2 linked regions of the Metabacillus sp. B2-18 genome follow. The main gene of each other region encodes a partner of the protein of the gene in region 2 in a complex. Links are inferred from orthologs where the notes say so. Each region holds a gene or a part of one and is shown on either strand. Other genes may lie near its edges.

What was found.
Region 1: the proteins of LPC09_RS24130 (region 2) and LPC09_RS16975 are in contact, whole or in part, in a crystal structure (PDB 3TUF), measured with the Bacillus subtilis proteins. The link is inferred for Metabacillus sp. B2-18 from one-to-one orthologs.

Annotation. Positions count from the first base shown.
Region 1 is NZ_CP088245.1:3,331,997-3,348,073, forward strand. Bases 4,742-7,741 are described here. They hold LPC09_RS16975 (SpoIIIAH-like family protein), read right to left. Parts: upstream 6,575-7,741; coding sequence 5,909-6,574; downstream 4,742-5,908. Other genes in these bases: accC (acetyl-CoA carboxylase biotin carboxylase subunit), read right to left, coding at 4,742-5,131; accB (acetyl-CoA carboxylase biotin carboxyl carrier protein), read right to left, coding at 5,144-5,641; spoIIIAG (stage III sporulation protein AG), read right to left, coding at 6,575-7,234; spoIIIAF (stage III sporulation protein AF), read right to left, coding at 7,227-7,741. Also shown: LPC09_RS16940 (exodeoxyribonuclease VII small subunit), read right to left, coding at 1-235; xseA (exodeoxyribonuclease VII large subunit), read right to left, coding at 228-1,580; bifunctional methylenetetrahydrofolate dehydrogenase/methenyltetrahydrofolate cyclohydrolase FolD, read right to left, coding at 1,676-2,533; transcription antitermination factor NusB, read right to left, coding at 2,561-2,953; LPC09_RS16960 (Asp23/Gls24 family envelope stress response protein), read right to left, coding at 3,346-3,729; more of accC, read right to left, coding at 3,779-4,741; more of spoIIIAF, read right to left, coding at 7,742-7,877; spoIIIAE (stage III sporulation protein AE), read right to left, coding at 7,892-9,097; spoIIIAD (stage III sporulation protein AD), read right to left, coding at 9,230-9,622; spoIIIAC (stage III sporulation protein AC), read right to left, coding at 9,636-9,842; stage III sporulation protein SpoIIIAB, read right to left, coding at 9,866-10,381; spoIIIAA (stage III sporulation protein AA), read right to left, coding at 10,378-11,298; LPC09_RS17015 (YqhV family protein), read right to left, coding at 11,397-11,678; efp (elongation factor P), read right to left, coding at 11,784-12,341; LPC09_RS17025 (M24 family metallopeptidase), read right to left, coding at 12,458-13,519; aroQ (type II 3-dehydroquinate dehydratase), read right to left, coding at 13,523-13,957; and 2 more genes. UniProt on the Bacillus subtilis protein: Involved in forespore engulfment. Forms a channel with SpoIIIAH that is open on the forespore end and closed (or gated) on the mother cell end.
Region 2 is NZ_CP088245.1:4,808,443-4,824,384, forward strand. What follows is about bases 13,078-15,942. They hold LPC09_RS24130 (stage II sporulation protein SpoIIQ), read right to left. Parts: upstream 15,047-15,942; coding sequence 14,108-15,046; downstream 13,078-14,107. Other genes in these bases: LPC09_RS24115 (DUF4212 domain-containing protein), read right to left, coding at 13,078-13,193; LPC09_RS24120 (hypothetical protein), read right to left, coding at 13,208-13,390; LPC09_RS24125 (VanZ family protein), read left to right, coding at 13,577-13,996; LPC09_RS24135 (VanZ family protein), read left to right, coding at 15,194-15,562; spoIID (stage II sporulation protein D), read right to left, coding at 15,584-15,942. Outside these bases: LPC09_RS24030 (single-stranded DNA-binding protein), read right to left, coding at 1-145; LPC09_RS24035 (hypothetical protein), read right to left, coding at 329-736; LPC09_RS24040 (helix-turn-helix domain-containing protein), read left to right, coding at 1,044-1,430; LPC09_RS24045 (YwpF-like family protein), read left to right, coding at 1,507-1,830; spore coat protein CotJC, read right to left, coding at 2,029-2,598; LPC09_RS24055 (spore coat protein CotJB), read right to left, coding at 3,052-3,318; LPC09_RS24060 (spore coat associated protein CotJA), read right to left, coding at 3,315-3,563; LPC09_RS24065 (hypothetical protein), read right to left, coding at 3,731-4,054; 3-hydroxyacyl-ACP dehydratase FabZ, read right to left, coding at 4,260-4,700; LPC09_RS24075 (DNA-directed RNA polymerase subunit beta), read right to left, coding at 4,794-5,078; LPC09_RS24080 (flagellar hook-basal body protein), read right to left, coding at 5,091-5,930; LPC09_RS24085 (flagellar hook-basal body protein), read right to left, coding at 5,947-6,780; LPC09_RS24090 (amidase), read left to right, coding at 7,112-8,005; LPC09_RS24095 (hypothetical protein), read right to left, coding at 8,211-8,387; LPC09_RS24100 (rod shape-determining protein), read right to left, coding at 8,938-9,939; sporulation transcriptional regulator SpoIIID, read right to left, coding at 10,096-10,371; and 2 more genes. UniProt on the Bacillus subtilis protein: Involved in forespore engulfment and required for anchoring membrane proteins on the forespore side of the septal membrane. Forms a channel with SpoIIIAH that is open on the forespore end and closed (or gated) on the mother cell end.

The sequences.
Region 1 (16,077 bases), 1.5 Mb from region 2 along the record:
GAAGCTCAAATGGCTTTAGCTCTCCATCTTCACGTAAAATAAAGTCCATTTGTTTTTCAACATGCTGAAGCTTATCATGACATAACTTTGAAAGTTCCATTCCTTTTTGAAAATATTCAATTGCTTTTTCTAAAGGAACATCACCCTCTTCAAGCTTACCAACAATTTCTTCTAACTGTTGCATTGCAGTTTCAAATGAAACTTCTTCATTTTTAGTTTGCTTTTCATCACTCATGTATTGTTCGCTCCTCTATCCCCTGAACTTGACAATCAATCTGACCATCTTTTAATTGTACTTTCAGTTTTTGCCCTGTTTTTATATCATCTACGCTTTTTATGAGCTTGTCATCTTGATAAACAAGACTATATCCACGATCCATAATCTTTAAAGGACTTAATGCATTTAGTTTAGCAAGTGTTCCTTGAAATTGCGACTGTTTATGTGTTATCAATGTACTCATTTCCCTGTTTAGCTTTTTAAGTAAAGCTTCATGCTCTAGATTTGATCTTTTAATTTGATCTTTTGGATGCACTTGAGTCAAACGGTTTTGCAAATACATATAGTTATCCCTTTTGCGTTTTATTGTTCGTTGACCTTCTTTAGATAATCGGTCCATAATTGTGTCTAGTTGCTGTTCTTTTTGTAGATAAAGCTGCTTTGGATAACGAAATGCATAAGAATTTCGGTAATGATTCAGCTTTTCTTTCTGAGAATTTACCTTCTCTTGTAAAGCTCGTTTGACCCTATTTTTCCGGTCTAACACACGATCAATCAAATCACTGGCGTGCGGAACAGCTTGCTCTGCTGCACCTGTCGGGGTTGGGGCTCGTAAATCTGCAACAAAGTCAGCAATTGTAAAGTCTGTTTCATGACCCACAGCAGAGATAATTGGCACATTTGAAGCAAAAATCTCTCTTGCCACAATTTCTTCATTAAAGGCCCAAAGCTCCTCTATAGAACCACCACCTCGTCCAACGATTAAAACGTCCAATGTTCCTAGTTTATTGGCAGTTTTAATGGCTTTTGCAACCGAAGCACCGGCTTGTACACCTTGAACAAGGGCTGGAATGAGGATTACTTTAGCTAGAGGGTAACGCCTGTTTATTGTTGTTAATATATCACGTATGGCCGCTCCAGTTGGTGAAGTTATGACTCCAACTTGATTCGGGTATTTTGGTATGGCTTTTTTATGTATTTCATCAAAAAGTCCTTCTTTTTGAAGCTTCTTCTTTAACTCCTCGTATGCTAGGTATAAGCTACCGATTCCGTCTGGCTGCATTTCCTTTACATAAACTTGATAGCCACCACTTTGTTCATAAACAGAAATTTCCCCACGCATTAATACCTTCATACCATTCTCTGGTCGAAACTTTAATGATTTATTTGCCCCAGCAAACATAACTGCTTGAATTCGTGCTTTTTCATCTTTTAGAGTAAAATACATATGACCACGGCTATGTAAATTAAAGTTTGAGATTTCCCCCTTAATCCAAATGTCTGACAAGTGTGGGTCAACATCAAATTTACGTTTGATATATTTTGTTAAAGCTGTAACAGTTACATATTTTGGTTCATTCATTTGCCTGCCTCCTTCCCTTAACAAAAAAAATTGAAGGAAGGACAGAATATGAAGTTCCATTCTGCCCTTTTTTTGAATTTCTTATTATAAGTTACTTATTTCGTTTCTAGAAATTGCTTGGCAGATTGAACAGTGTTATGCGCAAGCATAGTAATTGTCATTGGACCTACTCCACCTGGAACAGGAGTTAAATAACTTGCAACTTCTTTAGCTTCGTCAAAAACAACGTCCCCTACTAATTTTCCGGTTTCAAGACGATTAACACCAACATCAATGACAACCGCACCTGGTTTAATTTGATCGCCTTTAATAAAATTAGCTCGTCCAACAGCAGCCACCAAAATATCTGCTTCCTTTGTATAGGAAGTTAAATCTTTTGTTTTTGAATGACAATAAGTTACTGTTGCATGTTCATTTAATAATAGTTGTCCAACAGGTTTTCCAACAATATTGCTTCTTCCAACAACAACCACGTTTTTGCCAGCCATTTCTACGCCGACCGATTTTATCATTTCTACAATACCAGCAGGTGTACATGGTAAAAATGTTTCTTGCCCTGTCATCATGCGACCGATATTAATTGGGTGGAAGCCATCAACATCTTTTTGAGGTGAAATTTTCTCTACAACAGCTGTTTCATTAATATGTACCGGAAGCGGAAGCTGAACTAAAATACCATGATATTCATCATTATTATTATAGCTTTCGATCACATCAAGCAGCTCATTTTCCGAAAGACTTTCAGGGAAATGTTCTAATTTAAACCCTACACCGATTTCCTCAGCAGCTTTTTGCTTTCCTCTAATATAAGAGAGTGATGCTGGATTGTCCCCTACTAAAATAACAACAAGTTTCGGTAGCAAGCCTTTTGCTTTAATTTGTTCTACCTCAACAGCCAACTCACTTCTTTTTGTTTTAGATAACTCTTTACCATCAATTATCGTTGCAGCCATTCCTTATTCCTCCTCAATTATCCCTAATTAAATCTCTAAATTTTGTTTAATTTTAGAAAGAACACCATTAACAAACTTGCTAGAATGATCATCCCCAAATGCTTTTGCAAGTTCCACTGCTTCATCAATTGTCACATTAGCAGGTACATCTTGTTCATATTTTAGCTCATAGGCAGCCATACGAAGAATGGTTTTATCAATGTTTGCCAAGCGATCAATTGTCCAATTTACAAGATGAGGACTTATTAGCTCATCAAGCTCTTTTTCATGCTCAATTGTTCCGAAAACAAGTTGATTCATAAATTCATTAGAACGTTCTTCATCTAAAGCATGTTCAATTGCTTCATTGGGATCTGTATTACTTACATTCACTTGAAAAAGCGCTTGAAGGGCCTTTTCTCTTGCTGTTCTTCGTTTCATCCTTTACTTGCTCCTTTAATGTTAAAAAATGTCGAATGTCATAATGTGATCATAACATATCTCACAAACATATTCATTCAGAAATCACCTGTTTTTTAGGAATTCCCGAATGAAAAGGCTTTTTTCTCAAAAAACATTCGTTGTTTCTTCGATATTATCTTTTCTATCTATACGTTTATGTAAAGCATTCAAAATTGTTCTACTATCAATATAACCAGTCCTAGAGAATCTATAATCATATGATACCGAATTCATGCTAGAAAAACTTGGCTTTAACCCTGGTTTTTCTAGCACACTTACCAATAATCCTTACATCCTATCATACAAAAAAAGAAACCAAAGGAAGGTCCTTTGGCTCACAGACATGTATATCTTTATTTAGAATTAGAGCATTACATTTCTTGGTCTACTTCTACTTCATTTGCTTTTGTCTCAAATTGAACACCAACAACATGAATGTTTACTTCATTCACTTCTAATGCGGTCATATTTAACAACGCTTGGCGGATATTGTCTTGAATTTTTTGGGCAACAGTTGGAATGGAAACTCCGAAGATCATGACGCAGTATACTTCGATAATAATTCCTTCCTCAGTTAAATCAACTTTTACACCTTTTCCGTGATTTTTCTTTCCCAGTCTCTCCACAACACCTGCAGCAAAATTACCACGCATTGATGCTACTCCTTCAATTTCCGAAGCCGCAATACCTGCAATGACTTCAATTACCTCAGGAGCAATCTCGACCTTACCTAAACCGTTGTTTTCAGGATTCATCTCTAAAACATTATTAGTATCTTTCAAGAATCAGCACCTCCGAGTAATTTTATGACTCCATAACCTTATGCAATTCTAGGAATTTCGTATTAAAATCTCCACTTATAAACTTTTCATGCTCAAGCAATCTTAAATGGAATGGAATGGTTGTTGAGATTCCCTCAATGACGAATTCGCTTAATGCACGCTTCATTCGAGAAATCGCTTCTTCTCTAGTTGCACCGTAAGTAATAAGCTTCGCAATCATTGAATCATAATACGGTGGAATAGAGTAACCAGGATACACCGCTGAGTCCACTCTAACACCCAACCCACCTGGCGGCAAGTACATCTGAATCTTACCAGGTGACGGCATGAAGTTCTTTTCAGGATTTTCTGCGTTAATACGACATTCTATTGACCACCCATTAAAAGTAACTTCTTCTTGTGTTACAGACAATTTTTCACCAGAAGCAACTTTAATTTGTTCTTTGATTAAGTCAATTCCAGTTACCATTTCTGTTACTGGGTGTTCCACTTGAATACGCGTATTCATTTCCATAAAGTAATACTTCTTATTCACATGGTCAAAAATAAACTCAACTGTTCCTGCTCCAGTATACGCAACAGCTTCTGCAGCTTTTACCGCTGCATCACCCATTTGTGCTCGAATTTCTTCAGTTAACGCAGGAGATGGTGTTTCTTCAATTAGCTTTTGAAGTCTTCTTTGGATAGAGCAATCACGCTCACCTAAGTGAATTGTGTTACCATGGCTATCTGCTAACACCTGGATTTCAACATGGCGGAAATCTTCAATGTATTTTTCAATATATACACCAGGATTCCCAAATGCTGTAGCAGCTTCTTGCTGAGTAATTTCGATGCCTTTTACTAAAGCTTGCTCATCTTGTGCAACACGAATCCCTTTTCCGCCACCACCAGCTGTAGCTTTAATTATAACAGGATATCCCATCTCATTTGCTAGTTTTTTGGCATCATCAATACTTTCAATAATTCCTCTTGAACCTGGTACAATCGGTACTCCAGCTTCACGCATTGTTTCGCGCGCAACATCTTTTGTTCCCATTTTTGAAATTGCTTCTGCGCTTGGTCCGATAAAAATGATGTTTACTTCTTTACAAAGCTCTGCAAAATCAGCATTTTCAGCTAAAAATCCATATCCAGGATGAATTGCGTCACTTTCAGTTAGTTTTGCTACACTAATAATATTCGTAAAGTTTAGGTAGCTGTCCTTTGAAGCGGTTGGTCCGATACAATATGCTTCATCTGCAAGCTGCACATGTAAAGCTTCACGGTCTGCTTCGGAAAATACAGCTACAGTTTCGATCTCAAGTTCTTTGCATGCACGAATAATTCGAACAGCTATTTCTCCTCGATTGGCAATTAGTATTTTCTTAATCATATTTTATGCTCCTTATTCAGGCTTAACTAAGAATAAAGGTTGACCATATTCAACTAGTTGTCCATTTTCAACCAGTATTTCAACGATCTCACCCTTTACTTCAGCTTCGATTTCATTAAAGAGTTTCATCGCTTCTACAATACATACTACAGAATCATTCGTCACCTTTGAACCAACTGATACATAATTTCCTGCTTCTGGTGAAGAAGCTGCATAGAATGTTCCTACCATTGGAGAAGTGATCTTATGTAAGTTTGATGTGTCTGCTTTAGGCTCTTCTGTTTTTGGTGCAGGAGCCTCTTGCACAGGCTGTTGAGTCGGGACAGGTTGTGATTGTGTTGACGCTGCTTCCACAGTTGGAGCTGCTACCACATTTCTTACAACTGTTTCAACTTCGTGTGATTGCTTTTTCATTTTTATTTTGGAACCATCTTGTTCGAATGTAAATTCATTAATAGAAGATTGATCAATTAATTTAATCATTTCTCTTATTTCTTGTATTTTTAGCATGCTTAGGCACCCCTTTAATTCATTGATCATGTAAATACATGATCTGCTAATTTATAATCTAGTACTAAAACTTAGTCCCATAATACCATCTTACAGTACATGTGAGAAGAAATTCAACAATAATTCTACCCATTTCTTTTCGTTTCTACCGGGAATAAGTAGATTTATTTTACTATTGTGCTATATTTTAGCGTTTCCAAAAACGGTACGAGACAAAAAAAGGTCAACCCTATTCTTTAGTGCTAACCTTTCTTGTTACTTTTTAGATTATTTATCTCTTACTGGCTGAAATGTCACGATAACATCTTCCATGTTTTCCATTTCATCTTTTACAAGTAGCATGATTTCATTTGCAGCTGTCTTGCTATGTTCTTCTGCTTTAATCGTAATTTTTACATCATTTCCTTCAGCACGTACTAAAGCATCTTCAAAACCTTTTGATTTGATTAAAGTTTCTAAAAGCATTTCTTTACGAGCTGCATCATTTAAAGCTTCCATTTCGTCATAAGCATCACTTTTTTCTTCCGCTGAGGCGTTATTGCTAGCTACAATAGCCTGCAATTGCTCTTTCATCTCATTACGTTGATCATCTAATTGCATACGTAAATCTGTAAATAACTCATCGCTAGAAACACTAGAGATTACTGTTCCATCTTCTAACTCTTCTGTTTGAATGTCAGCTTCTTCTCCTGCCTCTGCACCTTCGCCTTCAGTTGCTTTACCCTCAGTTTTCTCACCTTCAGTTCCTTCTTCTTCTGCAGGTTGCTCTTCGGTAGCTTCTTCAGCTGTTGCATTTTCACTAACTTCTTGGTCTTCTCCTGTCATCACGATATTACTTGTTCCACCTTCAGGAGATGTTACATAATAAACTGATAATACCACCACTAAACTTAACATTGTTAATAACCAAACTGTTTGTTTTTTCAACATCATCTATTCATCCTCCTTCATTTTTTTCGATGCTACAGCTACACGATGGCTAGGTACTCCCAGCACCCGTGTCACTGACTCTACTATTGTTTTTTTTATGTGAATGTTGTCAGCACCCTCAGCTACAATTAGAACCCCGCGGATTTCCGGCTTTTGTGTTTGAACAATAATTGGAGTCTCTTTTTCACCATCCTGGATGATAACAACTTGTTCATCAATTGATTGATCTTCCACTTCTCGTTTCCCACCTTCACGATCAGTTTCTGTTGTTTTTTGGCTTTGGGAAACGCTGTTTTTTTCAATTATTTTCTTTGCTGTTGAATCGACATTTACAACAACATGTACATTTCCTACACCTGAGACAGTTTCAAGCACTTCTTTTAATTGATTTTCGTATTCAGCCTCATAATCAGAGATGGAGCCAGTCGTATCACCCTTTGCCTGCTTAAACACTTCTGTACTTTCAGATCCTTCGGTACTAGATGTGACCGGTAGTGCATTTTGTACAGAATCCTCACTACTTGTAAAGAGATTACTAAACAGCATGAATGCTACGCCTAGCACAAATACGAGAATAAAATAATGATATTTAGATGGTTTTTTAGAATCTGACTGACCAAGCATTGACTTTAGCTTATCAATGAAGCTTTCTTTATTACTCATTTAATGACTCCTCCCCCCTTTCCAAGTCTATTGAGATTTTTTCTTCTTCAACTTCCCAAATTTCAGCTAATGATGCTGTCATTTTCGCTACTTGAACTTCATCCACTTGCTCTTCTTTTACTAATTCATTTGTCGTATCAATGGAGACAGGTTGAACAACTTCAACCGACCCATCCTCTGCAGCTTCTTTTACTACATTTGGTTTTAAGATGACCTGAATATGTTGCAAGTCTTTTTGAGAATTGATTTCTTCTACTTGTTCGTTTTCGGAAAGGTGGATCGTATCAATCATGACATCATAACTTTGCACCAGCTCCTCTTCTGCCATCGTTTTCATTTGGACAGCCATTTGTTTTAAAATATATGCACGTTGTGAGGCTTGTATTTCTTTTTTCTGAAATTCTATTAAATTTTTTCCGGTTTCACCTTCTGAAGAAGCTTGTAATCGGAAATCATTCAAAACGTCATTCATATCTGCAGAAAATATTTTAAAGATTGGATTAATAATGACAATGATTAACAATAAACTGATAACCATCTTCGCATATTTCTGCATAGATGAATTTGGTAGAAGCAGGTCGATAACAACAGCCAGCAAAATAAATACGATAATATTGGTAATCCATTCTGTTAAAAATGACATCGTAGATTCCTCCTTTACCGCATCATCATTGTCAGATTTCCTGCAGCAATGATGACAGTTAAACTCAAGAAAAACATGAGAGAAACGATTGCTAGTGCTGCAAAGATATAAATAACGCTTTTACTAATAATATCTAAACAGGTGATAACCGGACCTCCGCCAAGCGGCTGAAGGATAGATGCAGCAAATTTATAAATAAATGCTAGAGATAATACTTTAATCGCCGGAAATGCGGCAATAAATAAAAGAATCGCTACCCCGATTACACCTACTGTATTCTTTAATAAAACTGAAGCACTAATCACTGTATCAGTTGCATCAGTAAACATCCGACCTAGTACTGGTATAAAATTTCCAGTAATAAACTTTGCTGTACGAATGGTGATTCCATCTGACACAGCTGCAGATGCACCCTGGACGGATATCACCCCAAGAAAGATTGTTAGAAATGAAGCTAGTAAGCCGATGCTTATATTTCTTAAAAGTCCCGCTAGCTGAGTTACTTTATATTGATCTGTTAACGTACTAACAATACTTAATAAAGCCGATAAAAATAGAAGTGGTAAAACTACATTTTGGATTAATAATCCACTAGTGTTCATTAAAAAAATAATCACTGGGTGGAAAAATGCCGCTGAAATGATTCCCCCTGATGAAGCCATTAAGGCTAATAACAACGGTATAAGAGCTAAAATAAAATTTGTCATTGACTCGATTGCATTAGTTGTATATTCAATCGCAACATGGAAACTGTTCAATGCAATAATTATTAACACCATGTATACCAATGCGTATGCAACTTTACTAACAGTACTCTGGTTAAAAGCATTTTGCAGCAACTGAAGCAGCATACTAAAGATGGTTAATAATATTAATGTACCAAGCAGCTTTCCATTTGCGATTAATTCATGAAACAAAAACTTGAGAAATGCCTTCATCCATTCTTGAAAGGAAAGCTCTTTTTCACCACTTAAAAATTGAAGCAAGCTTCCTTTCTGACTTTCTGGTAAAAATCCCCCGTATTCCGTCATTACCGCATCCCAATATGTTTTAATATCGGTGACATCAAGTTTCTCAACTTGTTCATTTACAAATGTTTCTGCATTCAATTCCATTTCCGGATCTTCCGTTTCCTGAGGTGCTGTCGTGGAGGCTTGTACACTTATTGGGATCGCAAGAAAAATAGAAACAAAGAGTAAGATATAAAGAAATGCTCTCATTCACACACCTCCACTAAAACATGTCAAATAGAGTAATAATTGTAGTGATTCCTAGTTAATTCGTGGATGTTTTCTTATGTTGAGAGGTCAGAGATAGTTTTTAGGGCGCTGTAGCCCTGTATGAGATAAAAATTAAGTTCCAGGTATCATCCCAAGGACTGTTTCAATAATGACAGTTAAAATAGGAATCGCCATTGTTAATATCAGAATTTTCCCACCCAATTCAATCTTAGATGCGATAGCACCTTGTCCAGCATCTTTCGTGATCTGTGCACCAAATTCTGCGATATAAGCAATTCCAATGATTTTCAAAATAGTCTCTACATAAATGAGATTTACATTTGCATTAAATGCAATTCTCTCTACCATCCTAACGATTTCATACACCTGATCTATTAAAAACAGAAAAATAACACAGCCGACAAACACAACAAGCATAAAGGCGAAGGTCGGCTTTTGTTCTTTTACAATAAGGGCGAGAAAGGTTGCAATTAGCCCTAGTCCGACGATTTGTATGATTTCGATAGTTGTCGCCCCCTTACCCTTGGAAAAGAAAGACAGATTTTATCTTCTTGAATAGATCATCTACTATGGAAGCGACCATGAATAAGATATAAATAAAGCCAATGAGTGTAACCCATTGTGCGTATTCTTTTTTTCCCATTTGATCTAAAATTGTGTGAAGAAATGCAACGACGATTCCTATCCCGGCAATTTGAAAGATCGTGTTAATATCTACACCCACCTAAAGACGACTCCCTTCCACTTCTACATCAATAAAATAACTAAAAGTAATCCTGATAATACACCCAAACTTTTCACCATTTTTTCATAGCGATTTTGACGGTCAATGGCATCTGCTTCTTCTCTTTCTAAATGAGAAAGGGCTAATTTTATATGCTTCTGCTGTGAAACACGATCATGCTGTCCTAAGGTTTCCCCAAATTGCTTAAGGACTTCGTACTCTCCTTGCTTAAATGCTGTAAAACGCCAAATTTCTTGAAGACTCTCCTCCCAAGCCCCTTTGACACTTGTATGACCCTTAACCAACTTTTTAGCAAACTGTTCAAAAAACCATGATAACGGCTTAGGCAGCTGCTTTGAGATATTTTGGGACGCAACAATAAGAGAGGTATGACCATACATAATTTCTGCTTCCAGTGATTGTAAAGCAACCTTAAGCTGCCTTAGTTGCCTCGTTCTTTGACTCAAGTGCTTTGCCGCTTCTAAACCCACCCAGGTTGTTGCAATGACAATGAGGATCGCACCTACCCATTTAATCATTTATGCAACACTTCCTTTTTTAGTAAGTGTTGACCATGATTGTTTACTATTTGTTGAACCGTTCCTGGGCCATCCCTTCTAGTCAGCTCTACATAACGATCAAAGACGTTGGCTTCGAATAACGCTTTTAAGCTTGGGCGATTCAACAACTCACTTGCACGATATCCATGTACCGTTACAAATAATTGAACTCCAGCATGAACAGCCTCCATTACAGCTTCTGCATCCTCTAACGTACCAATTTCATCAACAACCAACACGTCAGGACTCATTGACCTGATCATCATCATCATTCCTTCAGCCTTTGGACAAGCATCAAGAACATCCACACGTTCACCTAATTGATGCTGCGGAACACCCTTTACACACCCGGCAATTTCCGATCTTTCATCAACAATTCCTACTTTTTTTGATTCAATTTGTTGATACCCATTACTAATTAAGCGAGCGAAATCTCTTAATAGAGTCGTTTTTCCTGTTTGAGGAGGGCCAATAATTAATGTATTCAACCATTTTTGTTGATAAAGATAGGGAATATATTTCTCAGCGATACCTATCTTTTCTTTTGCAATTCGGATATTAAACGATGTTACATCACGAATGGCTTTAACTCGTCCATTTTCTGTAATGACTCGTCCAGATAAACCGACTCGATGTCCTCCTCGGACGGTTATATAACCCTTTTTTAGTTCATCCTCTAATGTGTAAATGGAGTAATGACTTAGCTCATTTAATAGATTGATTGAATCCTCATAGGTTGTGTTATAAGAAAGAAAGACAGGCTTTCCAGCAATAATCACTTCAACTCTTTTCATAACACGTATTCGGATTTCTTCTATTCGAGACAGACTTGCAGGGTGAAGCTTCACAAGTTCTTTGCTAATCGATTCCGGAAGCATTTCTATCATTTCCTTCATTTCGCTTCCTCCTATTAACCTATTCGTTACTCTAATGTATGCAGGCTTGACCATAATCATTACTTATTTACATAATGTTTTGTAGGAAGTAGACGCGTTCACTTATAAATTCCAAATAAGATAAAAAACACCCCAAGACCGATAAATAATAATTTGGCATAAGATAATTGATCAGCAATGTGAAAGATTCCAATCGTCATTGTTACAATAAAAATGACTGGACCTACAATTGCTAACAAAGAATTGATCGTAACAGCCTTCTTTACATCATTAAAGACAAGCATTAATATCGCAGCTGTAAGTTCAATTGAAGCAGATAAAAACCTCAGTCCAGCCATTGTCATAACAGTAGAATCAATATGAGAGAATATTCGTTTCATGTTGTCCTCCTAAAACACAGTTTGTACAACATATGCTGCAAAGCGAAAAATTAGACAGAAAAAAAGAGATGCATACTCTGCATCTCTTTTCCTTACTATATTAAATTATGCACGTGAAACATAAGAAGCTTCAGTTGTGTTAATGATTAAGCGATCACCTTGGTTGATAAAGAATGGAACTTGAACTGTTAAACCAGTTTCTAGAGTAGCTGGTTTAGTTCCACCAGAAGCAGTGTCTCCTTTAATACCAGGTTCTGTTTCTGTTACTTCTAGTTCAACTGAATTTGGTAATTCCACCCCTAGAGTTTCTGTACCAAACATCACAATTTGAACTTCCATATTTTCTTTAAGAAACTTTAATTCATACTCAATTTGAGATGAGTTTAATTCAATTTGATCATATGTTTCTGTATCCATAAACGCATGTTGGTCACCATTTGCATATAAATATTGCATTCTGCGTGTTTCAATTTGCGCTTTTGCTACTTTTTCACCCGCACGGAATGTTTTTTCTTGAACAGCACCTGTACGTAAGTTACGTAATTTTGAGCGAACAAACGCTGCTCCTTTTCCAGGTTTTACGTGTTGGAAATCCATTACACGCCAAATGCCGTTGTCTACCTCGATTGTTAAACCTGTGCGAAAATCATTTACTGAAATCATTTAAAAAATCCTCCTAGTGATATATAAATAAGGAATGGTAAACGAATATTTACATCATTCTCTATAAGAAAAGCGCTGGAGCTAGACACCAAAACTTATCACAAAATTTTATACTATTATAAAATAATAAGATCTTTCGGTGAATGAGTTAAAGACTCATTTCCTTTTTCCGTGATTACTGTATCATCCTCAATTCTTACTCCACCAAGGCCAGCTACATAGATACCCGGTTCAACCGTGACAACCATCCCTTGCTCAAGAATTGTATCCGATTTAAAGGATAGGGCTGGACCTTCATGAACCTCCATACCAAGACCATGTCCGGTAGAATGCCCAAAGTACTCCCCATATCCTTGCTCTTTTATGTAATCACGTGTTAAGGCATCTGCTTGTTTACCAGTTAAACCTGGCTTAATGCCGCTCATGCCTCGTAATTGAGCCTCTAGAACAATCGAATAGATTTTCTTAAGCTCATCACTTGGTTCACCTACTGCAAACGTTCTAGTAATATCTGAACAGTATCCTTTGTAGTATGCACCAAAGTCAAGTGTTACAAAATCACCTTTTTCAATTTCCTTTTCACTCGCTACACCATGAGGTAAAGCCGAGCGATAACCTGAGGCTACAATGATGTCAAAAGATGATGAAACTGCTCCGTTTTTTCTCATAAAAAATTCAAGCTCATTTGCCACGTCAATTTCTTTTAACCCTGGTTTTATGTAAGTTAAAATGTGCTTATAAGCCGCGTCCGCTATTTCAGCAGCTTCCTTTAATATCTTAATCTCTGCTGGTGACTTAATCAAGCGTAACTTTTCCACAGCACCTGAAACTGGAATAAATTCACTGCTCTTTAATGCTTCTTTGTACGAAGAAAATAATTGATAAGTTAAAGAATCTTGTTCAAAACCAAGTCGTTTTATACCAAGCTTTTCAACTTGATTTGCTACCTCCTCAATAATTGGACCAGTATGCTGAACAATTTCAAAGCCTTCAACTTCCTTTGCTGCTTGTTCTGTATAACGGAAGTCTGTTATAAAAACTGCTTTGTCTCCTGAAATGACTACCACACCAGCCGTACCGGTAAAACCAGTCATATATCTTCTATTATAACTGCTCGTTATTAAAAGACCGTCAATTGATAATTCTTTAAAACGTTGACGAATTTTTTCAAGTTTCATATTTTAGCCTCCAATTCGTTCTTTTAATGCTAATATCGCCAGCTCATATCCTTTAAAGCCGAGTCCAATAATTTGCCCAACTGTAACCGGTGCTGTTACAGATGTATGTCTGAATTCCTCTCTTGCATGAATATTTGAGATATGTACTTCAATGACTGGTATAGAGATGCTCGCAATCGCATCACGTATTGCATAACTATAATGTGTAAAAGCACCAGGGTTTATAACAATACCATGATATTGCTCACTCGCTTCATGAATCGCATCAATTAAATCACCTTCATGATTTGATTGAAAGCATGTAACCACACAATTTACTTTTTCACCAATTGTTAAAAGGTCTTTCTCCAGATCGGTTAATGTTTTTGAACCGTATATTTCAGGTTCTCTTAATCCAAGCCTGTTTAGATTTGGACCATTAATAACTAAAACCTTCATGACTCCCCTACACCTCACAGTTAATCCTTAAGTTAAACTAGTCTGTTAATATCGCAAAGAAGCACACTTCACAATGCAATTAACAAATAAGCTTATACATAATAGTATAAAAAAAGAATGTTCATCACATGAACATTCTATCATATCTAAACATATCTCTACTAATGTTTCCTTCAGCTTTCCGGATTCGCTTGGAATTCATTATAATCAAATGAAATCGAGTAACCAACAAATGCACCATATAAAATATAAAGACATAATGTAGTAACAACAGTTCCACGTGGTAGTTCAAAAACCGTATCCAAATTAGGAAAGATTGGATTTAACACAAAGAAAACCAATGCCCACAAGGCTCCACCAAATGCAACACCAATCCACATGGATTTAAATCGTTTCAGTAAAGCAAAATAAGCTAATGCCACACCGATAGATACAAGACCAAGGATAACGATACTTATTAGTTGCCCTAAAGTGCCATCCTTCCAATCTCCTAATGCGAATGGCTGAAGAATTAAGTTTGGACTAACCTCCGTAAAATTTAAAAAATAAGAAAAATATGCTAGCAAGCTCCAAAATACTCCTCCAACAAAACCTGTAGATATTGTTTTTCCGATCGTTGACATTGGTTCTTCTTTCTTGTTCTGTTCTAATTTAGGATTATCTTCCAGCTTTTGTTCATCATCATTTTGTTTCTTTTTATCCGCCATTTTCCAACACCTCCATTATTACTATGTCCAATTTTTTGATTGTCCATGTTTTTAGAAATACAGTTTTTTGATGAAGAAATTAAAAAACTGTATTAGAGTTATTGGTGCACGAAAAAATCTTTTACAACAAAGATGAGCTAGGTAAGTTTATGTGCACCAAGTCGAGATAATTTTCAAATAAAATGGAAATTCCATGTCTAGCAGGAAAAAGCATGGGTATAATGTAAATAAAGGAATGTTTTCCAAGCAATTGGTTACACTAACGAAGATGACATGGGGGCTAAGTTTTTATTTTGACAAAATATCCAACCATGAACAGAATAAGAAAGTCGCAATCATATTGTTCATTTCTAAACATCGCTCTAGAGGTTTCCTTTTAAATTCTGTATTATAGAGATAATAGCTAAACATTGTATTAGGCGTTGTTTACTTTAATTAAGAATTAGGAATAGATAGGTTGGTGTCATATGTCAAATCAAAACAAGCCTGCATATGGTGGGCAAGCTGTTGTCGAGGGTGTTATGTTTGGTGGTAAGCATCATTATGTAACAGCAATTCGTCGAAACGATAACTCAATTGATTATTTTCATTTACCTAGAAAAAATCAATCTGTTTTATCAAAACTTAAAAAAATCCCCTTTTTAAGAGGTATTATTGCCATTATCGAAGCAAGTGCAAATGGTTCAAAGCATCTAAATTTTGCTACTGAACGTTTTGAAGTAGATCCTGAAAATGATGAAAAAATGTTAGCTGAGAAAAAGAATGACTCAAAGCTTACGATGTGGCTGGGAATTGCAGCTGTTGGGGTACTTTCATTTTTCTTCGGAAAAGTCATTTTTACTCTTCTACCCGTTTTTTTAGCAGAATTTTTCCGCCCCCTTATACCATCAGATTTCGGGCAAATTCTCTTAGAAGGCGCTTTCAAACTTATGTTACTACTAGCATATATATATGCTATATCTTTTACACCTTTAATTAGGAGGGTGTTTCAATACCACGGGGCAGAGCATAAAGTAATTAATACTTATGAAAACAACTTGGAATTAACAGTAGAAAATGTCCAAGGTCAATCCAGGTTGCATTACAGATGTGGTAGTAGCTTTATTTTATTTACTGTGATTGTTGGTGTGTTTGTTTACACTCTTGTTCCGACTGACCCTCTATGGCTGCGAATCGTGAACAGACTAGCCTTGATTCCTGTTGTATTAGGTATTTCCTTCGAGGTGTTACAGCTAACGAATAAGGTTCGTGAAATACCAGTGTTACGCTATTTAGGATACCCAGGACTCTGGTTACAGCTGTTAACAACGAAGGAACCTACAAACGATCAAGTTGAAGTTGCGATTGCAAGCTTTAACGAATTAATTCGGATGGAAAAAGAGACAGAAACATCTACAGAACAAATTGTTTAAT
Region 2 (15,942 bases):
CAAAATCTGTTTCAATTTCTCCGGCTGCATTTCGGAAGCTTCGGCTAACAGCAAGTGTGATGTTCGCCACCGGTGCTCCATCAGCTGTGTAGCGAATTTCGGGGTCTTTTGTTAATCTTCCAACCAAAATGATTTGATTGATCACTTCATTCCTCCTTTCCTTTTTTGTACAAGCTTATTGTATTCGATTCCTAAGGATTGGAAAAATGAGTGAAATTGTTTTTTTATTTGCTTCTGTGCTATGAAACTAAATTTTTCTTATAAGGAAATAAATTTTTTAATTTGGTTTTATCTTGATACAACAAAATTCAACAATTTTCTAGTTTTTTTAATAATGTTGGTCTGTTAGTCGTTGTAGGGAATTCGTTACATATGAAAAATTGTTTTCACCAGTGAAGCTTACACTTTGAAGAATGTGTTGAAAGGATTGAGATTGAATGATTTCTTCATGAAGAGGTGTGTCAATATAGTGTTTTTCATCCTCATTCCAGGTAAAATACTGAATGGATAAGTCACTTTTTTCTAATTGAAAAATGATACGTAGAATACTATTCAAATTTGGCTCTAAATATCGGATATCGACTGTGGCGTGTACAGGAACCCGAAAATGATGATAGTTTGTTGTACCTACTTCTTGATCTCCTACTCTCAGAATAACTAAGTTTCCATCGGTATGTTCTCTAACTCGTTGTGGATTTTTTTCTAAGTAAATTGATTTCAGCCTAAATTCAACCATTTCATGACCTCTCTTCAATTATTTGTCAATGTAAGTATATTCCAATTTATCCTATTTCAAAATTTAACTATTTTTCATTTTTGGCTAAATTTGACGAAATATCGGGAAAAAGATAGTTTCATCTCTTTCTTTCGTTGTATTTTACGTATTTTCTTAAATTAGGACGAATTATCTATTTTTGTACAGTATTAGAACATCACTCCATATGTTCTGTATTAGAACATACCTTGTCCCTATTCTCCTTTACGATAACAGTAAGCTTGGAGAAGGGAAATGTTGTTACATGAGAGAATTAGAGAAATTCCAAATGAATCTAAGATTTTATCGTGAACAAAATGGTTGGTCACAGGAGCAGTTGGCCGAAACAATCAGCGTATCCCGACCAGTTATTACCCGCCTTGAAACAGGTGAGCAAGCTCCAGATCTTTCTTATTTAATATCGCTTAGCAATGCGTTTCAAGTAAGCATCGATCATCTGCTTGGACGCGATGAACAAACAAATGAATATCTTTATGAAATGTATGGAAAATATCAAGCTGAAGGCTCCGTTTCTCAGTTGATTGATTATTTAATAAAAAACCCTAAGTTCACGCAAAGCCTGCAAGAGCTTTTATTAGTAAAAACGAAAGACCGAAAAGAAATTGAAGCCATCATTATGACCGTCATTGAACGGGTATCAAATGTTTCGAAATAGACCGTCGATTGGCTCATTCTGTAGTTTGTGATCTCTATGGTATACTAAAAGAAAACGAGCTAGCGAGGATGATATCATGAAAACGTTCAAGCTTGTCGGTCTACAAATTGATGATACAGCAGTAATTGAAAACAAAGTTATTTCTTTGAAAGATGGTCTTGTGATTAACAAAGAAGATGGCGAAAACTCCTGGTTAATCGAAGCTTTAATTTCAAAAGAATGGTTACCTTTTTTTAAAGAGCACGTGGAACAACCAGACACTCACCTGAAGGTCCTTGTTACAATCTCCAAAACAACCAACACACCTGCACAAATATCCGCTAGTGTGAAAAACATTACAGAATTGGAGGAATCTATTTCTGTTTTGTTGGATGGACGGTTGTTGGCGAGGTCGGTTTAGGGCGGAGGTTGTGGTGCCTGTGCGGGGGATGTGGTCCGGAGCGGGGTGCTTGGTGCCTGTCACTTCCCGAATTTTGTCGAATGGCTGCACATGGTTGTGTGGCTTTTTTGTGTTTTTTCAAAGTGTATTTCACAGCCAAGAACATCTTTTTTCACAGCAAAAGGCCCAGAACTACATCGGGTTCTGGGCTAAAGCTTCTTAAAATATTTTTTTCCGATCTCTTTCGTCTTTTAGAATCTCAACCGCTTCTCTGAAACGTTGAGAATGGACAATTTCGCGTTCACGTAGGAAGGCTAAACTGTCATTCAAATCAGGGTCATCGGACATGTTTATGATCCACTGGTATGTAGCACGCGCTTTTTCTTCTGCAGCGATATCTTCGTAAAGGTCAGCGATTGGGTCGCCTTTTGCTTGGATGTAAGTTGCCGTGAATGGTGCGCCTGCTGCGTTGTGATAGAAAAGTGCTGAGTCGTGATTTACATAATGGGGGTCAAGGCCCGCTGCTTTTAGCTGCTCTGGTGTGGCGTCTTTTGTGAGCTTGTAAATCATTGTTGCGATCATTTCGAGGTGGGCAAATTCCTCTGTGCCGATATCGTTTAATAAGCCCACTACTTTATCAGGAATTGTGTAGCGTTGATTTAAATAGCGAAGTGCAGCTGCGAGTTCACCGTCGGCACCGCCGTATTGTTCAATAAGATATTTTGCAAGTGTCGGGTTACATGTGCTTACTTTTACAGGGTATTGAAGTTTTTTTTCATAAACCCACATGCTGTTATTCTCCTCTCCTGTTTATGTCGCTTTTTGTCTAATCGCGGATAAATCTTCAGAATCGCAGATAAAATGCGAATAATCGCGGATAAATCTCGAAAATCGCAGATAAAATCCCGATAATCGCGGATAAACCTCTTGATAGAATTGAAAATCCTGCTAGATTGCTGATATATGCACTAATTTAGAACAAGTCCAGGCTAATTTGCCGATATACCTCCTAATTTAGTAGCTAATCCCTGCTATATGGTCGATACACCTCTTAATTTAGTATCTAATCCCTGCTATTTTACCGATATATCCCCTAATTTAGTGCAAATCCCTGTTGAACCTCCGATACGCCTCTAATTTAGTAGCAAATCCCTGTTAAATCGTACGAAGTTAAGCCTCTATTTTTGAAGATAAATCCAGGTCAGTTCCTCTTAAACTCTGTTCACCTCAATTACCGCCCCACTACACCTGCCAAGGCCATGGAGCAGTTCCCCAGCTCCAATTTGCATCGGCAAAGCTGCCACCGTATTGTGTGAGCATGCCGAATTTGGCTTCAAATGTCTGTCTTAACTGTTTGGAATAGGCAGCGTATTGGTTAAATTGTTGCAGGGCTTGCATGTCATTTGGATGTGTATCTAAATATAGAGTTAGTTCGACAAGTACAAAGTCTACAGCTTGAAGCTCCTCTAGCAGTTTGTAGTACTCATCTGGTAATTGCTTGTGACTCATGGCTTTGGACCTCCTTTTGCCTCATATGGATTTACGTAATCATCATATAATGCAGGCCAAAGTGTTCCCTTTTTCAGTGCAACTCTTGGGGGAAACTGTTGTAGGTTTGGTGGTTGAAAACCCATATATAAATGAGGAGGTGTTGAATAAAATTTCACACCAATTGGACGACAAGGATCAAAACGACTATGGAACGGATGATAGGTTTTCATATACGTTAGATGCTGTTGGTATGGAGCATTCATGTCTTTCATCTCTAACACACCTCTTTTTTCCTATGGAACCATCATTCCATATTAATCTAGAAAACTCTGTTCATTTCATCCTATTCGGTGTGAGATCATAAATATGATTAATATTTTTAGATTAAAACATAAAAAAGGCCAACATCGTTATGTTAGCCTTTCACATCTTATTTATTCTCGTCTTCGTTGTTGTTACCTTCTTGTGTACCTTCGTTGTTGCCTTCCATCATATCGTTAGCTTCGTCAGTACCTTCTTCTAACATGTTCTCGCCTTCGTTAGCGCCTTCTTCCATCATATCGCCGCCTTCTTCAAGGCCTTCTTCTACGTTTTCACCTGCATCTTCAAGTGGTTGTTCTGTATCCATTTCACCGTTTTCTTCTGTTGGTGTATTTTCTGGTGGTGCTGGATCTTCGTCATCTGCAGTACAACCTGTTACGATCATTGCTGCTAGTAATGATCCTGATAAAGTTAATAGCCATTTTTTTCTCATCATAATTGCTCCTTTCTATTTTGACCTTTTTTAGCTTTTGAATCCGGTCTTTGATTATGCTTCCCATTTCGTCTATTTTCATTCTTACTTTTCATGAAAATTGATCGGCCGATATGCTTTATATAGACAAGTTTCCAGTGAATGAAACCTTCCTCATGCAAAAAGAGTCAAACGACCTATCTGGTCATTTGACTCTTATGACTTCTTACTCTTCTGATTTTTTCTCACCTAAAGCAAACATGATTTCTGTTTCACATGCTACTTCGCCGTCAACTGTTGCGATGGCCTTTCCTTTACCAAGTGAACCACGTAAACGTGTGATCTCAACTTCAAGTCTTAGCTGATCACCAGGTACAACTTGTTTTTTGAAACGACAGTTATCAATACCAGCAAAAAATGCTAGTCTACCGCGGTTTTCTTCCTTTTTTAAAATTGCCACTGCGCCAACTTGTGCAAGTGCTTCTACAATTAATACGCCGGGCATTACCGGGTAATCTGGGAAATGACCGTTAAAAAATTCTTCATTCGCTGATACGTTTTTGATTCCAACTGCACGTGTTCCTTCTTCGACCTCGAGCACGCGGTCCACAAGTAAAAATGGGTAACGGTGTGGAATGATGCTCTTGATTTCATTACTATCTAGCATATGTATAAGCTCCTTTTTAAGAAAATCATCACTATGTATATGTACGACAAAAGGAAGGCTTTCACCTTCCTTTTAACAAGTATATCCCGAGCTTTATTCTTTTTCAACCAAGTCAATGATGTGCTGCCAAGTGGACTTTTCAAGGGCATCCTTTGGTTCGCCACTACCAATGACTCCGTAGCCGACGATAAGTCCAGCGATTGTGCTTACAACCATAAGAATTAAAACAAGCAGAACCCTCACCCAAATAGGGAGTAATCGAACTCGAACAATCACCTTTTGACGACCTTCTTCATGAATCTCTTGTTCTTTTTTAGACTTTTTAGCCTTTTTCACTTCTTCTCGACTGATCGGTTTCGTCGTTTCTTTAGCTACCAATAGACTAAACTCCTATCTTACGCCGTTTATTAATCCCAGCATTTGGTCACCAAGTGTAACCGATTTTGCATTCATCTGATAGGAACGCTGTGAGATTAATAAATCGGTCATTTCCTTGGATAAGTCAACATTGGACATTTCAAGTGCCCCTTGCTCCATTGCAACATCACCGCGCAGCTCACCTTCTAGAAACGTTAACACTTCATTTAACGGAATGTCACCTAAATCCTTTAATCCATAACGGTTGTTTCCGTTTTGAATTAACATTTGCGGGCGATCTACTTGGACAACACCGAGCTGAAATTCTTGTGGTGCTTCTGTTTGGTCATTTTGAACGGTTGAAATCGTACCATCATTAGAAATAACGATTTTTTGAAAATCATCATTAAAACGAATCGGATTTTGATTTTCATCAAGAACAGGACTTCCATCAGAAGCTGTTAACAATAATTGATTTGTTCCATCATTTGTTGGTGATAAGTATAATGCACCATCTCTTGTATAATTAATCTCCCCGTTTACGTCAATTTGTAGAAATTGATTTGGAAGAGTAAAGGCAATATCAAGCTCTCTGCTTGTCTGTTTAATGTTTCCTTGTGTAAAAACAAGGCTGCTGTTAAGCATAGCTCCTGTTCCCTGTCTAATTCCTAATTCCCTGCCAAAACGTTGCTCTGCAATTTCCTCAGCAGCGTTGGGCTGGTTATTGAATTGTTGACGTACCAGCTCAGAGAAAGAAGTTTCTGTTCTTTTATAGCTTTGTGTATCAATATTAGCCATGTTGTGGCCGATTTGATCAAGCTGCTTTTGAAGCTGACTCATCGTATTCGTCGCTGTTATCATTGAGCGTAGCATTTACTAGTACCCCCTATTATATGCGGCCAATTTCGTTCGCGGCCTTGTCCATACTTTTATCATAAGCTTGTAATACCTTTTGATTCGCTTCAAACGAACGGTACGCTGTCATCATATCTGTATACGTACGTCCAACATCTACTGTTGAAGTTTCTAAATAATTTTGTCTTAGATTATATTGAATGTTATCGTTGTTTACTGCAGTTGGCAGTTCTTCATTATTGAAAGTACGGAATAAACCATTACCTTCTTTTACAAGGTTACGAACATCCGCTTCAAAACGAACATCAATTTGTGCTACGAACTCTCCATCCGCAATTACTTCTCCATCAGGCGTTACTTGGAATTCGCTAGATTGAATGGAGATTGGCTGGCCTGTTGTAGATAGTACTGGATTTCCTCCAGAAGTTAGGATCCCGTTATTATCTAGTGTAAAGTGACCGTTACGAGTATAACGCTCTTCACCTGCTTGGTTTTGAACGGCAAAAAACAAAGCACCTTTTACATTCGTTTCTGCGTTTAAGGGAATAATTTCTTCTAAAAGCGCTACATCCGTGTACAAGCCAGTTTCTTTAAGACCGCCTTGTGAAAAAGTGCTTTGTAATTCTTGAACGTAAGCACCTGTGTTAATCGAACCAATCGGTGTGATTTGACCAAAACTTGAACCATTTGTTGTTGGTACTGATTTATTTTCCATTCTATTTAAAAGCATTTCGGGAAATGCGCGGACACTTGCTTGATCCGCTTTATAACCAGCTGTATTGGCATTTGCCATATTATTTGAAAGCATTTCAGTACGTCTTTGCTGTGCAAGCATTCCTGCTGTTGCTGTATATAAACCTCTTAACATCTGTACACCCACCTTAGTCACATAGTTGTTACCGTACAAATGAATTCTTTTCGACAGAATTCCCTATCATTTATTATAAAGGACATTGGCAGTTTTCTCATTACATTTTTTCATAAATTACCTGTTATATTTTAGGGGAAAATAATGATAGGAACCCACTCCTATATTTTTTTACCGGACAAGCCCTTATACTTAAGAAAAATCTGAAAAAGGCAAACTTGTTGAAAAACAAGGACGCAAAGCTATGGGCCTACCCAATGTTCAACATTGCAAGGCTGCCAAGCTGCCAGGCTCCTTTTTGAGCCATGGGGCTATTGAAAAGGAGAGGCTAATGATGAAAATAAAGGTTGTAGTTCTGACATTACTATTCTTACTAGGATCTCAACTAGGAGGTCTAGCTTTGAATCATAAAGCACAAGCTGAGGGTCTGTCGCCGGGCTATTCAACATGGCTCTGGGATACGAGTAAAATTGTAAATGACCGCGAAGTTACATTACAGTTTTTAGAAGCAAAGCAAGTATCACACGTGTTTTTGCAGATTGACCGTAGTATTGATGTTACCTATTATCACACTTTTATTAGCGAAGCTGCGAAGCTAGGTATGGATGTTTACGCGTTAGATGGTGCACCTAACTGGGGTGCTAACAATAAAGCATTTTTGAACTTTTTAAATTGGGTAAGTGGTTATCAAAATGGGGCAGCTACTGGTCAGAAGTTCGCCGGAATTCACCTTGATATTGAGCCTTATTTAACAGAGCAATGGACAACAAACTATGGGGCTGCTGTTCTTAAATACCAAGGAGCGATTTTAGCTGCCGCTAATACTGCATCTGGTTTAGGCATCAGTCTTGCAGTTGACATTCCGTTTTGGTTTGATGAAATGAACTTCCGTAACAAACACGGAAAAGGCAATCTAGCCGAATGGGCGTTAAAAAATACAGACGAAGTGACCATTATGGCCTACCGTGACAAAGCCGTTGGCCCAAATGGCATTATTGAATTAGTGAAATATGAGATGGATCTCGCTGTGTTGCTTAATAAAGATGTAACGATCGCAGTTGAGACGATGAATCTCGGTATTAGTGACGGATTTTTAACGTTTTTCGAAGAAGGTCAGGCGGAAATGAATAATCAGCTGGGGCTTGTTTTAGAGCAATATCAGGGTTATTCCAGTTTTGGTGGGTTTGCTGTGCATCATGTTGGTAGTTGGATGGAGTTGAAGTAGGGGATTGGATTGGAGTTGGGTTTTGGCGTGAATTTACTTGGTGAATTCATGCTTTTTTTATGGAGTTTTTTGGGGGGCGTGGATTTTTGGGGTGGGTTTTCTTAATAGGTATGATTAAGACTAATTTGCTCATATTTTGCTCTTGGTTTCGTCTTCGTGGCGCGATGATGACCATCTTCCTCTTGTTTTGCTCTTGGATTGGTCTTCATGGCCACGATGATGACCATCTTTCTCTTGTTTTACTCTTAGATTGGTCTTCATGGCCACGATGATACCATCTTCTTCTTGTTTTACTCTTGGATTGGTCTTCATGGCCACGATGATGACCATCTTCCTCTTGTTTTACTCTTGGATTTGTCTTCATGGACGCGATGATGACCATCTTCCTCTTTTCTTACTCTTGGTTTGGTCTTCATGACCGCGATGATGACCATCTTCCTCTTGTTTTACTCTTGGTTTGGTCTTCATGGACGCGATGATGACCATCTTCCTCTTGTCTTACTCTTGGTTTGGTCTTCATGACCAAAATGATGACCATCTTCCTCTAATTCCACTCCCTAATTGGTCTTCATAACTTGGATGAAAACCATCTTCTTCTTTTTTAGCTCTTGGATTGGTCTTCATAACTAATGAACGACATTTCTCTCTTCCTCAGATCTTTTTTGTCGTTCTCTCCACGATGAACGACACTACTCTCTTCACCGCTCCTGTTTTGTCGTTCATACCCCGATGAACGACACTACTCTCTTCCACCGCTCCTGTTTTGTCGTTCATAATCCCGATGAACGACACTACACTCTCCCCTGCTCCTAACCAATCATCATCCCAATATAAATATTTCTACCTAACCTACCCCAGCAAAAAAGCCTCATAAAACTAACAATATAAACAAGACAAAAAAAGAGCCTGTACACACAGGCTCAAAAGCTTACTTATCCGAATTTTTTGCGTGGAAGTTTGTCCATGTTGTCAAGCATAATTCCTGTTCCGATTGCTACACAATCCATTGGTGATTCCGCAACTAGTACAGGGACTTTTAGTTCTTCTGCTAGTAGCTGATCAAGGCCGTTTAGAAGGGCTCCGCCACCTGTTAAGATCACGCCGCGGTCGATAATGTCGGCTGATAGTTCTGGAGGAGTGCGTTCTAATACACTCTTAGCAGCTTGTACAATCGCAGCAACTGGTTCACGAAGTGCTGATTCTACTTCGGTTGAATTTACTGTAATTGTGCGAGGTAATCCTGTCACCATATCACGTCCACGAATATTAATTTCTTCATAACGTGCGCCTGGGAATACCGTTGCAACATTGATTTTAATATCTTCAGCTGTACGTTCACCGATTAGAAGCTTGTACTCTCTTTTAATATATTGCAGGATTTCATTATCAAACTTGTCCCCTGCCATTTTAATAGAAGAGGCGGTGACAATATCGCCCATTGATAACACAGCGACATCAGTTGTACCACCGCCTATATCTACTACCATGTTTCCATAAGGTTGGAAGATGTCCATACCGGCACCAATGGCCGCTACTTTTGGTTCTTCCTCTAGGAATACATTTTTTCCACCGCTTTTTTCAGCAGCTTCTTTAATGGCTTTTTGCTCAACAGATGTAATATTCGTTGGGCAGCAAATTAACATGCGTGGTTTTGAAAATAATCCTTTTACATTTAACTTATTGATAAAATGCTTTAACATTGCTTCTGTTACTTCAAAGTCTGCGATGACGCCATCTTTTAATGGGCGAATGGCAACAATATTCCCAGGAGTACGTCCTACCATACGTCTTGCTTCTTCACCAACGGCAAGAACCTTTCCGGAATTCTTGTCTAACGCAACAACGGAAGGTTCATTTAGAACAATTCCTTTACCCTTAACATGAATCAGTACATTTGCCGTACCAAGATCTATACCAATATCCCTCGCGAACATTCTATCTATATCCTCCTTGCAAATCTCATTCCCGTGATTAGTTTAACCTAATTAAATATTGTATCATAAAATCGCAAAAATAGTATGATTTTGTAAAATAATTTCAAGTATTTATGTAGGAATATGTCGATTATGAAAGATGTAGATAGAATGTGCTTATTTCACTGGTTCTTCTTCTAAAATCTCGTCCTTCTTGTACTTAAGCTTTGTTGCTTCTCCACCACGCAAATGTCTAATTGATTTATGGTAATCTAGTATCTCCTTTACCTCATTCGCAAGATCAGGGTTAATTTCAGGTAACCTTTCTGTTAAATCCTTATGGACGGTACTTTTGGAAACTCCAAACTCCTTCGCAATAACGCGAACTGTTTTCTTTGTCTCCACGATATACTTCCCAATCTTGATTGTGCGTTCTTTGATGTAATCGTGCACACCACTCTACCTCCCTAATATGGATGTGAGAAGTGTGAAATGAGACTCGCATACAAAAGTCACTTTGGCTGAATTTCTCTTAGATGATCGTATGATGTCTCTATTACAGCGATTATAAATTACACTCACGATCCCTCACCTCAAACACTCTCTTTGAATAGGTTTGTAAACATTTTATTAGCTTGGATTAAGATATATGCAAGAAAACTCAAGTGGGACAAGGGATTCTTTGAATTTTTTTCAAAAACACCCGTTTAGGACAGGAAATCTGAGGGTTTGGAGGTTGTTTTTTTGAATCTGATTTTTTTCCGGGGTGAAAGGAAATAGTAGCTGGGTGAATTATTTCCCGAGAAATTTGTCGATGTTTGAGAGCGATCGCGAGGTATAAGAAAAACACACTCTAATAGTGTATTAGGGAGGTTGAGAAATTATTTCTATTTTTGAAGATTTTTTTGATTTTCTGGATGTAAAATTGGGAGTACGTGGCGGTGGGTTTTTAATGCCTTTTAGGGGCCCTGTTACATTATTGTTTATGTGACTACCCTCTATATCCTATATATCACTCCACCACTCCTCTAAAGCTCTTGAGTGATGCCTAGCAGCATCAAATTCGATCAACAAGTTATGCATATGTGAAACATTGTGAAACAAGAAATTTCGGGGAGTGACAGGCACCAAAAAACCCGAACCAACTTCTGATTCGGGCGTGTGAAACATTATGTGAAACAAGAAAACTCGGGAAGTGACAGGCACCACCAAAACTCCGCGGACCGGCCCCCTCTAGTCCATCCAGACCTCCCCATCTTTGTAAGTCATCTGCTCAGGGTAGCGCAGGTTGAGTACTTCTTCTTGTGTTTTGATGGATGGTGCTTTTGTTGAGAGTGATACGATTACGTTTGTTAGGATGGCTGCTGTGGCGCCGAAGATTCCTGCGCCGGTGTCGATGATGCCTGCGATGGTGAAGCCGCCGTATTTGCTGGCGAAGATGTAGATAAGTGTGACGGCAAGACCGACGAGCATTCCAGAGATGACTCCTGGTGTGTTAGAGCGTTTCCACCATACTCCGATTAAGAGAGCTGGGAAGAAGGTTCCTGATGCGAGAGCGAAGGCCCAGGCAACGATTTGCGTGATAGCTCCTGGTGGGTTTAAGGCGATAAGACCCGCGAATAAAGTTGCAATAACAATGGACCAACGTGCTACTGATAGACGGTTCTTTTCTGATGCGTTTGGCTTCATAACTCGATAGTAAATGTCGTGTGCAAATGAAGATGAGATCGCAATCATTAGTCCACCTGCAGTTGAAAGGGCAGCAGCCATTGCACCAGCTGCAACTAAGCCGATAACGAACATCCCTAGGTTCGCAATTTCAGGTGTTGCCATAACGACGATATCATTTGAAATGATTAGTTCACTCCATTGAAGAACTCCATCTCAATTGCCGTCTGCAAGCTGGAGCTTTCCAGTGTTGACCCATGATGTTGTCCATGCTGGTAATTCAGATAGCTTTTGTCCTGCTACTTGTGTCATTAAAATGAAGCGAGAAAATGCTGCGTATGCCGGAGCAGATAAATATAAAAGTCCGATAAACAAAATCGCCCATGCTCCTGACCATCTTGCTGCTTTCATCGTTGAAACGGTATAGAAACGAACGATTACGTGTGGAAGACCAGCTGTTCCTGCCATTAATGTGAACATAAGGGCTAAGAACTGCCATTTCGTTCCGTTTGTAAATGGTGCGAAATATTCAGAGATTCCTAGCTGACGATCAAGCTCACCCATTTCCTCTACAATTTTTCCGTAGGATAACCATGGTGCTGGGTTTCCAGTGATTTGCAGTGACATGAAAATAACCGGGATTAAGTAAGCAATAATCAAGATGATATACTGTGCAACCTGTGTCCATGTGATTCCTTTCATCCCACCAAATGCAGCATAAAAGGCAATAAGCACAACCCCAATCATCGTTCCTAGCTTTGCATCAATTTCAAACAGCCGCCCGATAACAACCCCTGAACCTGAAAGCTGACCGATTGAGTATGTGAAGCTGATGATGATCGTACAAATCGCGGCAATCACACGTGCAGTGTGGGAATTGTAACGGTCACCGATGAACTCTGGTACTGTGTAACGACCGTATTTTCTTAATTGAGGTGCTAGTAAGAATGTAAGAAGTAAATATCCTCCTGTCCATCCCATAATATATGCAAGTCCATCATACCCAAGGAGCATGATTGTTCCGGCCATCCCGATGAAGGATGCTACACTCATCCAGTCGGCACCGATGGCCATTCCGTTAAAAATCGGTGGAACCCCGCGCCCTGCTACATAGAAATCAGATGTTTGCTTTGCTGTGTTGTAAACAGCAATTCCGATATACAAAGCAAATGTTAATAGAATAATTGTGAGAGATACTAAAAATTGAGCGTCCAACCTCTTTCCCCCTTTGTGAATGAGCATTCCCCTTGCTGCTCATTTCTCAGTGCATAATTTATATGATCCCCTTTTATATATGTTTGTGTTTAATGATCTAACGTCTTACCAGCACTAAGCTGTTCATTTTTACTTTCATCAATTCCATATTTTCGATCGATTGAGTCACTAACTTTTGCGTTAATAAACAATAAAAGAATAAAGACGACAACTGCCCCTTGTGCACCCATAAAATAGTGAAACGGGAAGCCGTTAATGGAAAAACCGCTAAAGAACTCAGCAAATAGCACAACACCAAACGATGAAAGTGCTCCGATAATTAAATAAATCACAATATTTCTTGTGCGCTCCTTGAAATAAGCATCAGCTACTTTTTTATCAATCTTTTTCATGCAGCCACCTCCGATTAAGATAAGCTAAAAATAAATTTGATTGTATCTATAAACGATGCAGGTACCAATGCAATTTGAACAATGAAGTAGAGTAGTAGTGTTAAGACCGGGATGAGTAAAAACTGAGGTTTCCGTTTACGTAAACATAAGACCAAGCTGAATCCTGTTAGAGCAAGAATAAATAATAAAGTGAACACTATAAGCAACCCTCCTATTTGTAAGCGTTATCATTCAACATTTATTATTATGAATGTTTTCATACTAACCGGTCAATATAAAATCAGAAATTTGAGATATCTTTCTCTCGACATATTTCGTAATCTTTCGAATCATTAAACTGGGGTCCCCTTCAAATTACCTATAAAATTTGTTACCTTTAAAATATGAAAAAAATAATGATTTATCTTTGTTTTGTAATGTATATAGGAATATTATTTTATCTGTTGTTTTTTTCCGCTTATCGGAAGTCTGTTGGTGGCCTGATTTCCTATAACCTCATTCCACTTCAAACAATTGGGCAGTATTTTTATTCTTTTGACGGACTAGGTTTGACAGATCAGTTTCTAGGAAACCTCTTAGCTTTTGCTCCGTTTGGCTTTTTGTTGCCTTTTATTCTAATAGTTACGTTCACCAGGGTTTTGGGGTATTCTTTTTTACTTTCTTTATCAGTGGAGATTGCTCAGTTTATTTTTCGGGTCGGGGCGTTTGATGTGGATGATCTTATCTTAAATGTTGCAGGTGGCGGATTTGGTTTTTTAGGCTATCTAATCATTAGAAGAGCTTGGCTTGTCGCCAAGTCCTAATGGCGCTTTTCTTATACTATCATCCAAAAAATTTTATACTTCCTGATAGGATAAAAAAATCGAGGTTGATCTCTAGTTAGTTTGAGTTCAACCCCGTATAGACGGCTATCCTTATGAATTTACTGTGCTATTTGAAGCTTCAGGTTGAGTTGATTCCTCGCTACCTTCAGTTTCTCCTTTTTCAGCGTCTTTTTTATCTGATTCTGGAGCTTTTTCTTCTGCAGACTTTTCATCGTCTTTTGCTGGTGCTTCTTCACCTTCACCTGCTGGAGCTTCTTCGCTTACTTCTTCTTCAGTTGTTGGAGCTTCTTCACTCACTTCTTCTTCTGTTGCAGGTTCTTCAGTTGCTTCTTCTTCAACAGCTTCTACAGACGTTACCGGCTTGTCCATATAAGTTAGAGGGTTAACAGCTTTTCCAGCTTTACGAACCTCGAAGTGTACGTGGTTGCCATCTTCTTCATTGTAAAGATTTGTACCAGACTTACCAAGTAGTTCGTTTTGCTCAACTTTGTCACCAGCTTGAACACTTACTTCTGCTAATGATTGATAAACTGTTACCACATCATTTTCATGCTCAATTTCTACTACATAACCTAGAATTGGATCTTTTTCAGCTTTTGTTACTGTACCACTTAGTGATGCAACAACATCAAATTGCTTCTGATCTTCTCTTGCTAGGTCAATTCCTTTGTTCATTCTATACGTATTGTTATAGAATACAAGTGCTGCTTCTTGATCTTCTGTTGAAGCATTTTCATCATAAAACTTTTTCACAACTGTTACAGCATCTGGATCAATAGCTGGCATTGCAAAGTTTTCTTTCGTTGCGTTAACTTCAACTGCCTCAGGCTGATTGTCTGTTAATGCAAGGTCTTCTGTATTGTTACCATTTAAATCTTCTGCTACATCATTGCTGATGCTTTGATACCATAATACTGCCGTAAGGATAACTGCTGCACTCATTAGGTAAATTGCCGGAAATACCCAACGTTTTCTGAAAAATTGTTGAACTTTGTTTTGAGAAGTACGTTTCTTTTCTTCCTCTCTCATTCTATCATCACCTCAGAAATCAGTTTGAACAGATTTTCTGAATTATATACACACCTTCAAAAAAATTTTTTTAAACTTTAGTATGTGTCTTGTTTATAATTATATGTATGGAATGTGAAAGTTTTTTAACTAAAGGAGTTTATGTATATGAAGAAAGTCATCTTCACCCTATTACCTCTACTATATATGGCGCTGATCTGGACGCTCTCAAGCTTCCCAGCGGATGCGATTGTGAACACACCATTTTCGTTTGATTCACTTTTAAAAGAATCGTTGCATCTTATAGAATTTGCGATTCTCTATTGGTTGATTGCCTTTGCATTCATGGCTCATGGACGTTGGACAGAGCGTACGAGCTGGATTGCAGCCGCTATCGCTATTTTATATGGACTAACAGATGAGATTCATCAGTCGTTTGTTCCAGCAAGGTCAGCTACGGTGATTGATTTTGTGAAGGATACAATTGGAGTGCTAGTTTCCTATTATATTGCGAAGAGAAAGTTTTTTAAAAAGTAAAAAGGAGCAGAATCTGCTCCTTTACTGTTTTGCTGTATATTTATTTAAGAATGGCTCGGCTTCCGATACCTTTGTTCCATTATAATAATAAGCAACGATGTCTTGATACGTTTTGCCTGATTCAGCCATGAAGTTCGCTCCGTATTGACTCATCCCAACACCGTGACCATAGCCTTTAGTCTCAATTACAACGGAGTCACCTTTAATTTCCCACGTAAAGTCTGCTGATTTTAATTCAAGCTTATCTCTTACATCTGTACCAGTAAATTCTTTCCCATCTATTTCAACTTTAGCTACGCGTTTCCCAGGCGTTAGCTCGGTTACTTTTCCAATTGTTCCGCTTGATGTATCAAGATTTACCCCTAATAGCTTTTCAAACT